3 regions of the Thalassolituus sp. UBA2590 genome follow, and region 3 is predicted to be linked to each of the others. Evidence: predicted binding sites of a transcription regulator. Region 3 holds the regulator's gene; each other region holds the start of a gene.

Region 1 (2,551 bases), on a different contig from region 3:
TGTTGTTATCCCGTGCGGCTTCGAGGATTTCTCGTGCGGCACGATCAAGATCCGATGAATATTTATTGATCGTACTGATGACCAGCTCGTCGTTGACGAACTCATAAATGCCATCGGTAGCACTGATAAAGATATCACCGACATTGACTGAGAGAGACAGATAATCAATTTCTAGCTGGGTATCCATGCCTAAGGCACGGGTCAGGTAGCTTTGGTCTTCGGAGGTATAAAAACGATGGTCTGTTGTCAGTTGTTCCAGCTGTTTATCTGCAACACGGTAAACACGGCTGTCACCGACGTGAAAAATATGGGCGGTACGGGATTTAATAACTAACCCATTAAAGGTGCAGACATAGCCTTTATTCGGGTCGTAGCTTCTCAGGTTTCTTCTGGCTTGTGCATGTAGCCATGAGTTTGTTGCCTCCAGTACCCTTAGCCCCGAGGTCTTTACTGTCCATGCTTCTGAGGTGCTGAAATAGTCACTGAGAAAGCTCTGAACAGCGGTAGCGCTGGCGTCATGACTGACGTTGCTGCTACTGATGCCATCGGCGAGAGCCATGGCTACGCCTTTGCTTTCGAGAAGAGGGAGCGTTGGGGTGTGAACGGCGTGAAAGTCCTGGTTAATGGCTTTGACGCCTTTATCGCTGCATTGCCCTGTGCTGACTTTCAGCTGCTCTGACATGGTGTTGCCTCGCAGAAAAAACAGATCTGCCTGTGCAATGTGCACAGGCAGAGTGTATTGCTATCCGTCGAAGGGTAGCGATTACAGAGTACGGTCGGCACTCTGACGTACGTGTGTAAAGTACAGTGGCAGAGCGACGAACACAAAACCACCGACAAGGTTACCCAGTGCGGTAGGCAGTTCGTTCCAGATGATGTAGTCCATCACAGTAAAGTCACCGCCCATGATCATTGAGAATGGGAACAGGAACATGTTGACGATGGAGTGCTCGAAACCCATGAAGAAGAACAGCATGATTGGCATCCACATAGCGAACATTTTAGAGATCGCAGAAGTAGATATCATGGCGCCAACAACACCCATAGATACCATCCAGTTGCACAGCATGCCGCGGATGAAAATAGTCAGCCAGCCGTCTACGCCGTGCGATGCATAACCTACGGTACGTGATTCACCAATGGTTGATACTTTGGCTGCGATTGCGCCGCCGTCAGTGTTGTAGCCATAGGTCAGGATGAAAGAGATCATTACCGCAACAGACAGAGCACCCGCAAGGTTGCCGCAGAATACCAGGCCCCAGTTACGCAGCATCTGCGGAACGGTACAGCCAGGACGCTTGTCGATAATCGCCAGTGGCACCAGAGTGAATACACCGGTCAGCAGGTCGAACTTCATCAGGTAGAGCATGATGAAACCTACCGGGAACAGCACAGCCCCCAGAATTGGCGAACCACTTTTCATGGCGACGGTGATCGCGAATACAGCAGCCAGAGCCAGAATAGCCCCAGCCATAAAAGCACGGATCAACGTGTCTTTGGTCGACATGAATATCTTTTCTGCACCGCTATCCACCATTTTTGTGGCGAACTCAGAAGGCATTAAGTAGGACATAGCATTTCCTCGTAATTTGGGGGTGTTCTATCGGCTTTAAAATGAAAAACGGCGTCGCCCCAGTCGGTGATTTACCGATGGGTGTCGACGCCGTTATCGAATTTTTGTCTGATTTTTTGAGAGCCGCCGTTGGCTCACTCAGGACTCTGCAACCGTCGTGCCATATTTTTTTGTTGGAGATAAAACCCTATTAAAACAGGGGCTTAAGTTATAGCAGTCGGTTCTCAGGCAATGGGCAAGAGTAATCACAGACGATGGCAGTGCGATACTCAGGTGCAGGAAAAACAAAAAATGCGCACTAAGTGCGCATCTTTATAGTGAATAAAAAGTAAGCTGGCGGATCACCGGATGAAGCGTTCAGGCGTTGCTGTCGATCTCTTTAATCAGCTGAAAGAGTTTTTTGAATGCGGTGCCTGGCTTTGGTGGCTCGGCCTGCATCTCTTTCTGAGCATTCCGCACCAGATTACGTAATTGCTGGCGATCTGTATCTGGATAGGTATCAAGAAATTCGTTCATCGCCTTACCATCCTTGATCAGGCGATTACGCCATTGCTCTAACTGGCCCATACGACGACCGAAGGCCTCGCTGGATGGGTCGAGCATATCGATCGCCTCCTGCAGGGCGTCGATGTCTTCCGAGCGCATCAGTTTGCCGATGTATTGAAAGTGACGGCGGCGGGCTTCGTGTTTTTTAATACGACGGCTCTCTTCCAGCGCGGCCATTAGCACATCGGTAATCGGAAGGTCAGTCCATTTGGCAGGCGGAAGATTGCACAGCGTTTCTCCGAGTTCCTGATAGCGATGCATTTCACGCTTCATTTCAGTCTTACTGACCAGTTCGTATTCGATGTCGTCGTCTTCGTGGGTCATAAGAACTCCGGAGTATTCAGTGGTGATCAGCTCAGCGACTGGTCAGCTTACAGATAGAAGATTGTGGCGAGCCCGAGAAATGACAGGAAGCCGATCACGTCGGTGACG
Region 2 (2,551 bases), on a different contig from region 3:
GTTCCTTGATCACCGGCCGACACGTCTGCATATCGCGAAACAGGCGGGCGGTAAGCGTTTCCTTAACCTGTTCTGCTATACGGCGACCGCGTCGCTGCATGCCGCGGTAGCCGGGGCAAAGACGACCAGTGTGGACATGTCGCGGACTTACCTCAACTGGGGGCGTGATAATTTCCGTGCTAATGATCTGAACCCGGACGGGCACAGTTTTATTCAGGCCGACTGCCTGCAGTGGCTGAAAGACGACACCGGCGAGTACGATCTTATCTTTATGGACCCGCCGACTTTTTCAAACTCGAAGCGTATGGAAGGCGTACTCGATATTCAGCGTGACCACGTTGACCTGATCCGCATGGCGATGGACCGGCTGGCACCGGGCGGAACACTGATCTTCTCTAACAACCTGCGTAAGTTCAGCCTCGACCGTGAAGCCCTGTCAGAGTTCAGCATCCGGGATGTGACTGGCAAGTCGATCCCTAAGGACTTCGAACGTCGCCAGAATATTCATGTGTGTTTTGAAATTTCGCACGGCAATTAAACTTTAAGTTTAGCTTAACCAGGGAGGGTTAAAGCATGTCATTAAAATCGAACTGGCCACAAATCAAACGCACGTTAGAGCAGTCGCAGACCTCAGCAGTGCACTGCTCTATTGCGACGGTCTGTCCTGACGGTACTCCGCATATTACCCCTGTCGGCACGGTATTCCTCCGTGATGATCAGACAGGGTTCTTCTTCGATCACTACGCAGTGTCATTGGGTGAGAACATAGACTCGAACCCAAGCGTCTGCGTGTCGGCAGTAAATGTGGGGCGCTGGTTCTGGCTTAAGTCGCTGCTAACAGGACGTTTTGCCTCGGAACCCGGAGTCCGGCTCTACGGCAAAGCTGGCCCGGCACGGCCAGCCACGTCTGAAGAACTCCAGATGATTCATAAACGCGTTGCTTCGACCCAGTGGTTGAAGGGAGCACGGATGCTCTGGAGTGATTTTGAGATAGTCAGAGACATCGAGTTTACTGATTTTAGGCCCGTGGCCTATCCAATGATGATGGATGGGATGTGGCCTGCAGATTGAATGCACTATTGAAGTGCAATCACATTTTCTGTGTTAGATGTTGGTGCCATATTGGGGTGGGTTTGGTTGATCATTCTTTTCGCGTACGAATTCCTGCATCACGCTAGCGCACGTCAGCTCTATAGTTGTGCGTTTTCTATTGCTCGATTGTCGCAAAGTGGACAAAGTGGCACGCCTTCTGCTTAAACGTTCCCCTATCGAAGGATTCTAATGGGCTTTTGCCCTGATGTTGCGCAAAGGGCACCGCTAGAGTGCGCCGCGCCAAATACACATTTAACGAACTATCAGAGGACAACTCGTGGATATCACAGGTATCAACTCCGCTGTCGAAACTCTTATGTACAGCGCGAACACAATGTTTATTCTGCTGGGTGCCATCATGGTACTGGCGATGCACGCGGGCTTCGCATTTCTAGAGGTCGGTACAGTACGTCATAAGAACCAGGTAAATGCTCTGGTAAAAATCATTACTGATTTCGGTATCTCAACCATTGCCTATTTCTTCATCGGTTATCAGGTAGCCTACGGCATGGATTTCTTCGCCAGTGCTGCGGAGCTGACTGAAAACAATGGCTATGAGCTGGTGAAGTTCTTCTTCCTGCTGACCTTTGCGGCGGCAATTCCAGCCATTATTTCTGGTGGTATTGCTGAGCGTGCGAAGTTTTACCCAATTCTGATTGCTTCTGCCCTGACGGTTGCATTCGTATATCCATTTTTTGAAGGCATCATCTGGAACGGGAATGCCGTTTTTGGTTTCAGCCTGCAAGCATGGTTAGAAGAAACGTACGGTGCTGGCTTCCACGATTTCGCAGGCTCAGTCGTTGTGCACGGTGTTGGTGGCTGGATTGCCTTTGCAGCTGTCTTCCTGCTGGGCGCTCGTCGTGGCCGTTACCGTGACGGTAAAGTCACCGCGTTCGCGCCATCAAACATTCCGTGGTTGGCTATGGGCGCGTGGATTCTGACTGTTGGCTGGTTTGGCTTTAACGTGATGTCAGCGCAAACGCTGGATGGCATTTCAGGTCTGGTTGCTGTTAACAGCCTGATGGCGATGGTTGGCGGTGTTGTTGTTGCAATGATCGTTGGTCGCAATGACCCGGGCTTTATCCACAACGGTCCTCTGGCAGGTCTGGTTGCTGTGTGTGCGGGTTCAGACGTTCTGCATCCCATAGGTGCTCTGCTGGTCGGTGGTGTTGCTGGTGCGCTGTTTGTGTGGGTATTCACTCTGGCTCAGAACAAGTTCCCTAAATTCGATGACGTACTTGGTGTATGGCCTCTGCACGGCCTGTGTGGCGCGTGGGGCGGCATTGCCTGCGGTATCTTCGGCACAGAAGCAATGGGCGGCCTTGGTGGCGTCAGCCTGATGTCACAGCTGATTGGTACTGTTGCTGGTATCGCAGTCGCTCTGATTGGTGGTTTTATCGTGTACGGTCTGGTGAAGGCTGTATCGGGTATTCGCCTGAGCGAAGAAGAAGAGTTCAAC
Region 3 (6,551 bases):
ACTGAGCAACCATCTGGATGAGAATTTCACCCGCGCCTGCCAGTTGATTATTCAGTGCCGTGGTCGAGTTGTAGTAACCGGCATGGGCAAGTCTGGTCACGTTGGCAACAAGATGGCGGCGACACTGGCCAGTACCGGCACACCTGCTTTTTTCGTTCACCCGGGCGAAGCCAGCCATGGTGACATGGGTATGATCACCGCTGCCGACGTTGTCATTGCATTATCCAACTCTGGTGAAACCAGCGAAGTGACCAGCCTGCTGCCACTGCTGAAGCGTCAGGGTACGCAGCTGATCAGCATGACAGGAAATAAAGAATCCACACTCGCGAAAGCGGCAGACAGCCACCTTTATGCAGGTGTCGATCAGGAAGCCTGCCCTCTTGATCTGGCGCCGACGTCCTCGACAACGTGTGCACTCGTGATGGGTGATGCGCTGGCGATCGCGCTGCTGGAAGCAAAAGGCTTCACCGCCGAAGACTTCGCATTTTCGCACCCGGGCGGTAGCCTCGGTCGTCGTCTGCTATTGAAAGTAGAAGACATCATGCACAGTGGCGAGCAGATTCCGGTTGTCTCTCCGGAAACCTCACTGCCTGAAGCGCTGCTGATCGCCACCTCGAAAGGGCTGGGCATGACTACAGTCGCAGGCCCGGACGGCAAGCTCGCCGGTATCTTCACCGATGGTGACCTTCGTCGTGCCATCGACCATGGTGTCGATATCCGTAATGCCACCATCAAAGATGTGATGACGGTTGAATGTAAAACGACCTCACCGGGCATGCTCGCAGCAGAAGCCCTGAAAATCATGGAAGACGGCAAGATCAACGCGCTCGTCGTGCAGGACGAAGGCCGCACCGTCGGTGTTATTAACATGCACGACCTTCTGCGAGCAGGCGTCATCTGATGCGTAAGCGCTATCTACTGCTATTAGTCACCGCATTTTTCGGCGTTGCCTTTCTGGCAGTAGATCGCTACACCCGCGATATTACCGGGCAAACGACCGAACAGGTCGTTCGCGAGCCGGATTATTATGGCGAAGTACTGTTCAGTCGCCGCTACGAAAAAGACGGCTCACTGGCCGATACTTTTTACGCCGCAAAATCAGAGCACTTTCCCGAGGGCGACCTCACCGTATTCAGTGAGCCACGTCTTCTGGTCAGTTCAAAAGACGACTGGGTACTGACCGCTGACGAAGGTGTTATGCGCGGCAACGAACAGGCACTGAAATTATCAGGCAACATATTAATCAGGCCGCTCGACAGCAGTGACCCGATGCGCCTTGAAACCTCAAGGCTGACCTATCATATTGATGACAAGATCGCAGAGACTGATGAGCTGGTTACCATGACGGGTGAAAACAGCCGCATGACTGGCACCGGAATGATGTTTGACGCCACACGTCAGCGCCTCGAACTGAAAACAGGAGTCCGTACGACTTATGAACCTGTTCAATAAACTGGCCGTGATGTCGCTGTCAGTGATCGCAAGCTACACAGTCGCATTGCCGGATGACTGGCAGAAAGAAATGACGATCCTCTCAGATTCTGCAGAAATCGACCGCCGCGCAGGTACAGTTGTGTATGAAGGCAACGTCATTCTTACCCAAGGCACGCTGAAAATAGAAGCCGACCGCCTGATGATTCTGCGCAACGGCGACACCCTCGAAAAAGCCGTCGCAGAAGGCGACCGCGCCCGTTATCAGCAGCAGATTGAAGTCGGTAAACCGCTCACCACAGCCCTCGGCAACCGCATCGATTACTACACCAGCGAGCGCCGCATCATTATCACCGGCGATGCTGAGCTGGAACAGGAAGGCAATATTTTCAGCGGCGAACGCATCACCTACGACATGGCAACAGAGACCGTGCGTGCTGATGGCACCACCGCTGAGTCGTCGACCGACAGCACAGATGAAGACTCCGGCCGGATCAAAGTCGTTATCCAGCCGCCAAAACCTGAGTCCGAATCTGACTCAGAGTCTGACACGACAGAATCTCCGGAAGCAGCGACAGAATGAAAACACTGAAGGCAGAACATCTGGCCAAAAGTTACGGCGGCCGCGAAGTCGTTAAAGACGTGTCTATACGCGTTGAAAGCGGTCAGATCGTTGGTTTGCTGGGCCCTAATGGCGCCGGCAAAACGACCTGTTTCTACATGATCGTCAACCTGGTGCAGGCTGATCGTGGTCGCATCATGATCGACGACGAAGACATCAGCCACCTGCCAATGCACGGCCGCGCCCGCAAAGGCATCGGCTACCTGCCGCAGGAAGCGTCGATTTTCCGCAAGCTCAGTGTTGCCGATAACATCATGGCAATTCTTGAGACCCGTAAAGATCTCAATCGCCAGCAGCGCACCGAACAGCTCGAGCAGCTACTCAACGAATTTCATATTCAACACATCCGCGACAGCGCAGGCATGGCGTTATCCGGCGGTGAGCGTCGACGTGTCGAGATTGCCAGAGCGCTGGCAGCAGAGCCCTCCTTCATTCTGCTCGACGAACCCTTCGCCGGTGTAGATCCGATCTCAGTATCGGACATCATGGATATCATCCGTCAGCTCAAAGCGCGGGGCATCGGCGTACTGATCACCGACCATAACGTGCGCGAGACCCTCGCGATTTGCGAAAAGGCTTTCATCGTCGGTGGCGGCCACATCATCGCCGAAGGCACGGCTGAAGACGTACTGGCGAATGAACAGGTACGGGAAGTCTACCTTGGTGACGATTTCCGTCTTTGAAACTCTGACCAATGTCACGTACTGTAAGGTTATCTATTTACTCTGGTAAGCAAAATAGGTTCCATACACAAGGACTTTGCCTATAATGCTAGGTGCATCAAACAAAAAGATGGTTAGATTTTCAGGTCGTAATTACCGAGTTATATGAAGACATCCCTTCAGATTAAGATGGGCCAGCAGCTGACAATGACGCCTCAGCTGCAACAGGCCATCCGCCTCCTCCAGCTTTCAACGCTGGACCTTCAGCAGGAAATTCAGGAAGCGCTGGATTCCAACCCAATGCTGGAAAGCGAAGAGTTTGATGACAACAGCGACTCAGGAAACGAGTCCGACAACGATTCCCGCAGTTCTGATTCCGATAACAACGACAGAGACAGCCGCGAAGACCGTGAGAGCAGCTCTGACAATCAGGATTACGACAATTCCTACGATGACAATTCCTACGACGATCAGAGCGGCCAGGAATCTCTCGATGAGCAATGGTCGAGCGAGAAACTGCCCGATGACCTGCCTGTAGATAGCCAGTGGGAAGATACCTATCAGGTCAGCGCCGGAGTCGCATCAAGCTCCGGGCCGGTAGACGAAGACTTTGACTACGATTCCCGCTACGCCACCAGCGACAATCTGCAGGATCACCTGCTCTGGCAGCTAAACCTGACCCCAATGTCAGATGCTGACCGCGAAGTTGCGACCATGCTGATTGATGGTGTAGACGATGATGGCTACCTTCACACGACAGTTGAAGACGTCATTGAAGCGATGGACCCATCACTCGAGATCGAAGAAGAAGAAGTGATGGCTGTTCTTCATCGCCTGCAACAATTTGATCCGGCCGGTGTTTTCTGCCGCGACCTGCGCGAATGTCTGCTTCTTCAGCTGCATCAGCTTCCACAAGGTACCCCGTGGTTAACCGAAGCTCAGCTGATCATTCGTGATCATATTGACCTGCTTGGTAGCCGTGATTATCAGTCGCTGATGCGCCGTACCAAATTAAAGGAAGACGATCTGAAATCCGTCATGCGACTGATTAAAGAGCTGAACCCTAAGCCGGGTGCCGGTATCGCTTCAGAAGAATCTGAATACGTCATTCCAGACGTCATCGTCCGCCAGATTCGTGATGAGTGGCGTGTTGAGCTGAATCCAGAAATTGCACCCAAGCTGCGTGTGAATGCCGATTATGCATCGCTGATCCGCCGCTCAGACAGCAGTGCCGACAATACCTTCCTCAAAGATCACCTGCAGGAAGCGCGCTGGTTTATCAAAAGCCTGCAAAGTCGCAATGACACTCTGCTCAAAGTCGCAACCAAAATCGTTGAATTCCAGATAGACTTCTTTGAAGAAGGTGATGAAGGGATGAAACCGCTGGTGCTTCATGACATCGCCGAAGCGGTTGGTATGCATGAGTCAACGATCTCGCGGGTGACGACTCAGAAATACATGCATACGCCGCGCGGCATTTTTGAGCTCAAGTATTTTTTCTCCAGCCACGTCAGCACCGACAGCGGCGGGGAGTGTTCATCGACGGCCATCCGGGCGATGATCAAAAAACTGATCGCGGACGAAAACACGCGGAAGCCACTCAGTGACAACAAGATAGCAACGATGCTGGGTGAGAAAGGCATCAAAGTGGCACGGCGCACGGTAGCGAAATACCGCGAGGCTATGCTGATACCACCATCAAATGAACGTAAGCAGCTGATTTAGAGTCTGTTAGTTGAGAGTCAACAGACTTTGATTCACATACCGCCAGCGACACAGGAGACTTGGCATGCAAATCAATATCAGTGGTCATCATGTAGAAGTAACAGAAGCTATGCAGGCACACGTTGAAGATAAAATGGCTAAACTGACACGCCACAGTGACAGCATCACCACAGGGCAAGTCACACTGACTGTCGTTAAAGATCGACAGACGGCTGAAGCGACAATTCACATCACAGGTCACGACCTGCACGCCAAAGCAGAAAACGAAGATATGTATACCGCTATCGATCAGATGGTGGATAAGCTGGACCGTCAGGTTCTGAAACACAAAGAGAAGCTGGTAGCGCGCCAACACGGTCAAGGCTGAAGCATGTCTTTGAGTATTGAGGATATCCTCACACCGGAGCGGTCCGTCATTGACGTGACCGTTTCCAGTAAGAAAAAACTGTTAGAACAACTTTCATCTCTGGTTGCTGAAGAAATCGGCGACGCCTCCGCAGACGATATATACGAACGCCTGTTAGCACGCGAGCGCATGGGGAGCACAGGGATAGGAGAAGGCATCGCCATCCCACACTGCCGACTGCTGCAGTGTCAGAAAGCGTTGGGCATTCTACTAAGATTAAATACCCCGATAGACTATGATTCTATTGATGGTAATCCGGTCGACCTCGTATTTGCTTTGTTAGTCCCCGAGGAAGCGACCGACGAACACCTTCAGATATTGGCGACACTCGCCAGTAACTTTAATCAGGCGGAATATCGCGAAGCTCTACGCAACGCGCCAGACGCCAAACATCTTTTCCAGCGAGCGATCGCAGAGCGGTAGTCATCACGGAGTCGAATATGCGCCTGGTAGTTATCAGCGGAAGATCAGGATCGGGCAAATCGAGCGCTCTGCACGTTCTCGAAGATCTGGGCTTCTATTGCATCGATAACCTGCCGATCGGGCTGCTACCCGCATTGGCCAGTCAGGCAGATGCTAACGACAAGCTCACCCGGGTAGCGGTCAGTATTGACGCGCGTAACCTGTCGGCGACAGAAGAGCCTGTCGAACAACTACTGTTCGATCTGCCTAATGATCACTATCAGCTCGACGTGGTTTATCTTGATGCGTCTGAAAAGGTTCTGCTGCAACGATTCAGCGCGACACGCCGAAAGCACCCTCTCACGACCACAGAACTGTCACTGGCAGAAGCCATCGACCAGGAGAAAGACCTCCTTGATCCACTCGCCAATATGGCGGACCTGACCTTAGACACCACCCACATGTCTGTTCACGAGTTGCGCAGCATGATTCGCCTGCGGGTTGCAGATCGTCCGAACGGTGAGATGTCGATCCTGTTTGAGTCGTTCGGCTTTAAACACGGTATCCCGACAGACGCCGACTACGTTTTCGATGTACGGCACCTGCCGAACCCCTACTGGAGCGAAGACCTGCGAAAACTCACAGGCCTCGACAGTGAAGTACAGTTATTCCTGAACAGCTATGATGTTGTTGGAGAAATGCGGAAATCAATCAGCGATTTTCTGACTCGCTGGACGGATCGTCTGATCGAAGCAAATCGGAGCTACATGACCATCGCAATTGGCTGCACCGGTGGTCAGCACAGATCCGTCTACCTGGCGGAGCAGCTAGCCACCGAATACCGTATGAAATACCCGAACGTGCAGGTACGTCACCGTGAACTAGCGCGAGCGGCGAATCTGCCCACTCCATAACCCGGACACCGTATGATCCAGAAAAGCGTTCTAATAATAAATAAACTCGGCCTGCATGCCCGTGCTGCGGCCAAACTGGTATCTACCGCGTCAGCCTTCTCCAGCCAGCTGAAAATTGGCAAGGACGGGCGTATGGTCGACTGCAAGAGCATTATGTCGGTCATGATGTTGGCCGCAAGCAAAGGCACTGAGCTGATCCTGACAGCGGAAGGCAGTGACGAAGAAGCTGCCGTCGATGCCATTACCGATCTCATTGATCGCCGCTTCGATGAAGAAGAATAGCCCTCAGGAAAATCTGACGATAATCCCCGCGAAAACAGCTGATTAGGCCCAAAACTACGAGTACTTTCGTGGTATCAACCGAGCAATCAGGCTAGAATCAGTTAACC

The links. Region 3 encodes sigma-54, which starts transcription at its own class of promoters, with help from an activator protein. Its sites were predicted from a motif close to TGGCACNNNNNTTGCTNT; they were not measured.
Region 1: B2067_RS08690 (formate/nitrite transporter family protein) is a predicted target of sigma-54. The motif match lies at 1,719-1,736, and genes of this name have one in related genera.
Region 2: B2067_RS02780 (ammonium transporter) is a predicted target of sigma-54. The motif match lies at 1,239-1,256, and genes of this name have one in related genera.

Annotation. Positions count from the first base shown of each region.
Region 1 is NZ_DDKU01000094.1:970-3,520, reverse strand. It holds gene B2067_RS08695 (bifunctional protein-serine/threonine kinase/phosphatase) at 1-682, opposite strand, end outside; gene B2067_RS08690 (formate/nitrite transporter family protein) at 764-1,573, opposite strand; gene yjgA (ribosome biogenesis factor YjgA) at 1,931-2,443, opposite strand; partial or broken gene mgtE (magnesium transporter) at 2,491-2,551, opposite strand, start outside.
Region 2 is NZ_DDKU01000028.1:4,266-6,816, reverse strand. It holds partial or broken gene B2067_RS02790 (class I SAM-dependent methyltransferase) at 1-538, shown strand, start outside; gene B2067_RS02785 (pyridoxamine 5'-phosphate oxidase family protein) at 574-1,071, shown strand; gene B2067_RS02780 (ammonium transporter) at 1,376-2,551, shown strand, end outside.
Region 3 is NZ_DDKU01000053.1:463-7,013, forward strand. It holds gene B2067_RS04905 (KpsF/GutQ family sugar-phosphate isomerase) at 1-901, shown strand, start outside; gene lptC (LPS export ABC transporter periplasmic protein LptC) at 901-1,452, shown strand; gene lptA (lipopolysaccharide transport periplasmic protein LptA) at 1,436-2,014, shown strand; gene lptB (LPS export ABC transporter ATP-binding protein) at 2,011-2,736, shown strand; gene B2067_RS04925 (RNA polymerase factor sigma-54) at 2,881-4,440, shown strand; gene hpf (ribosome hibernation-promoting factor, HPF/YfiA family) at 4,505-4,807, shown strand; gene ptsN (PTS IIA-like nitrogen regulatory protein PtsN) at 4,811-5,269, shown strand; gene rapZ (RNase adapter RapZ) at 5,287-6,162, shown strand; gene B2067_RS04945 (HPr family phosphocarrier protein) at 6,175-6,444, shown strand.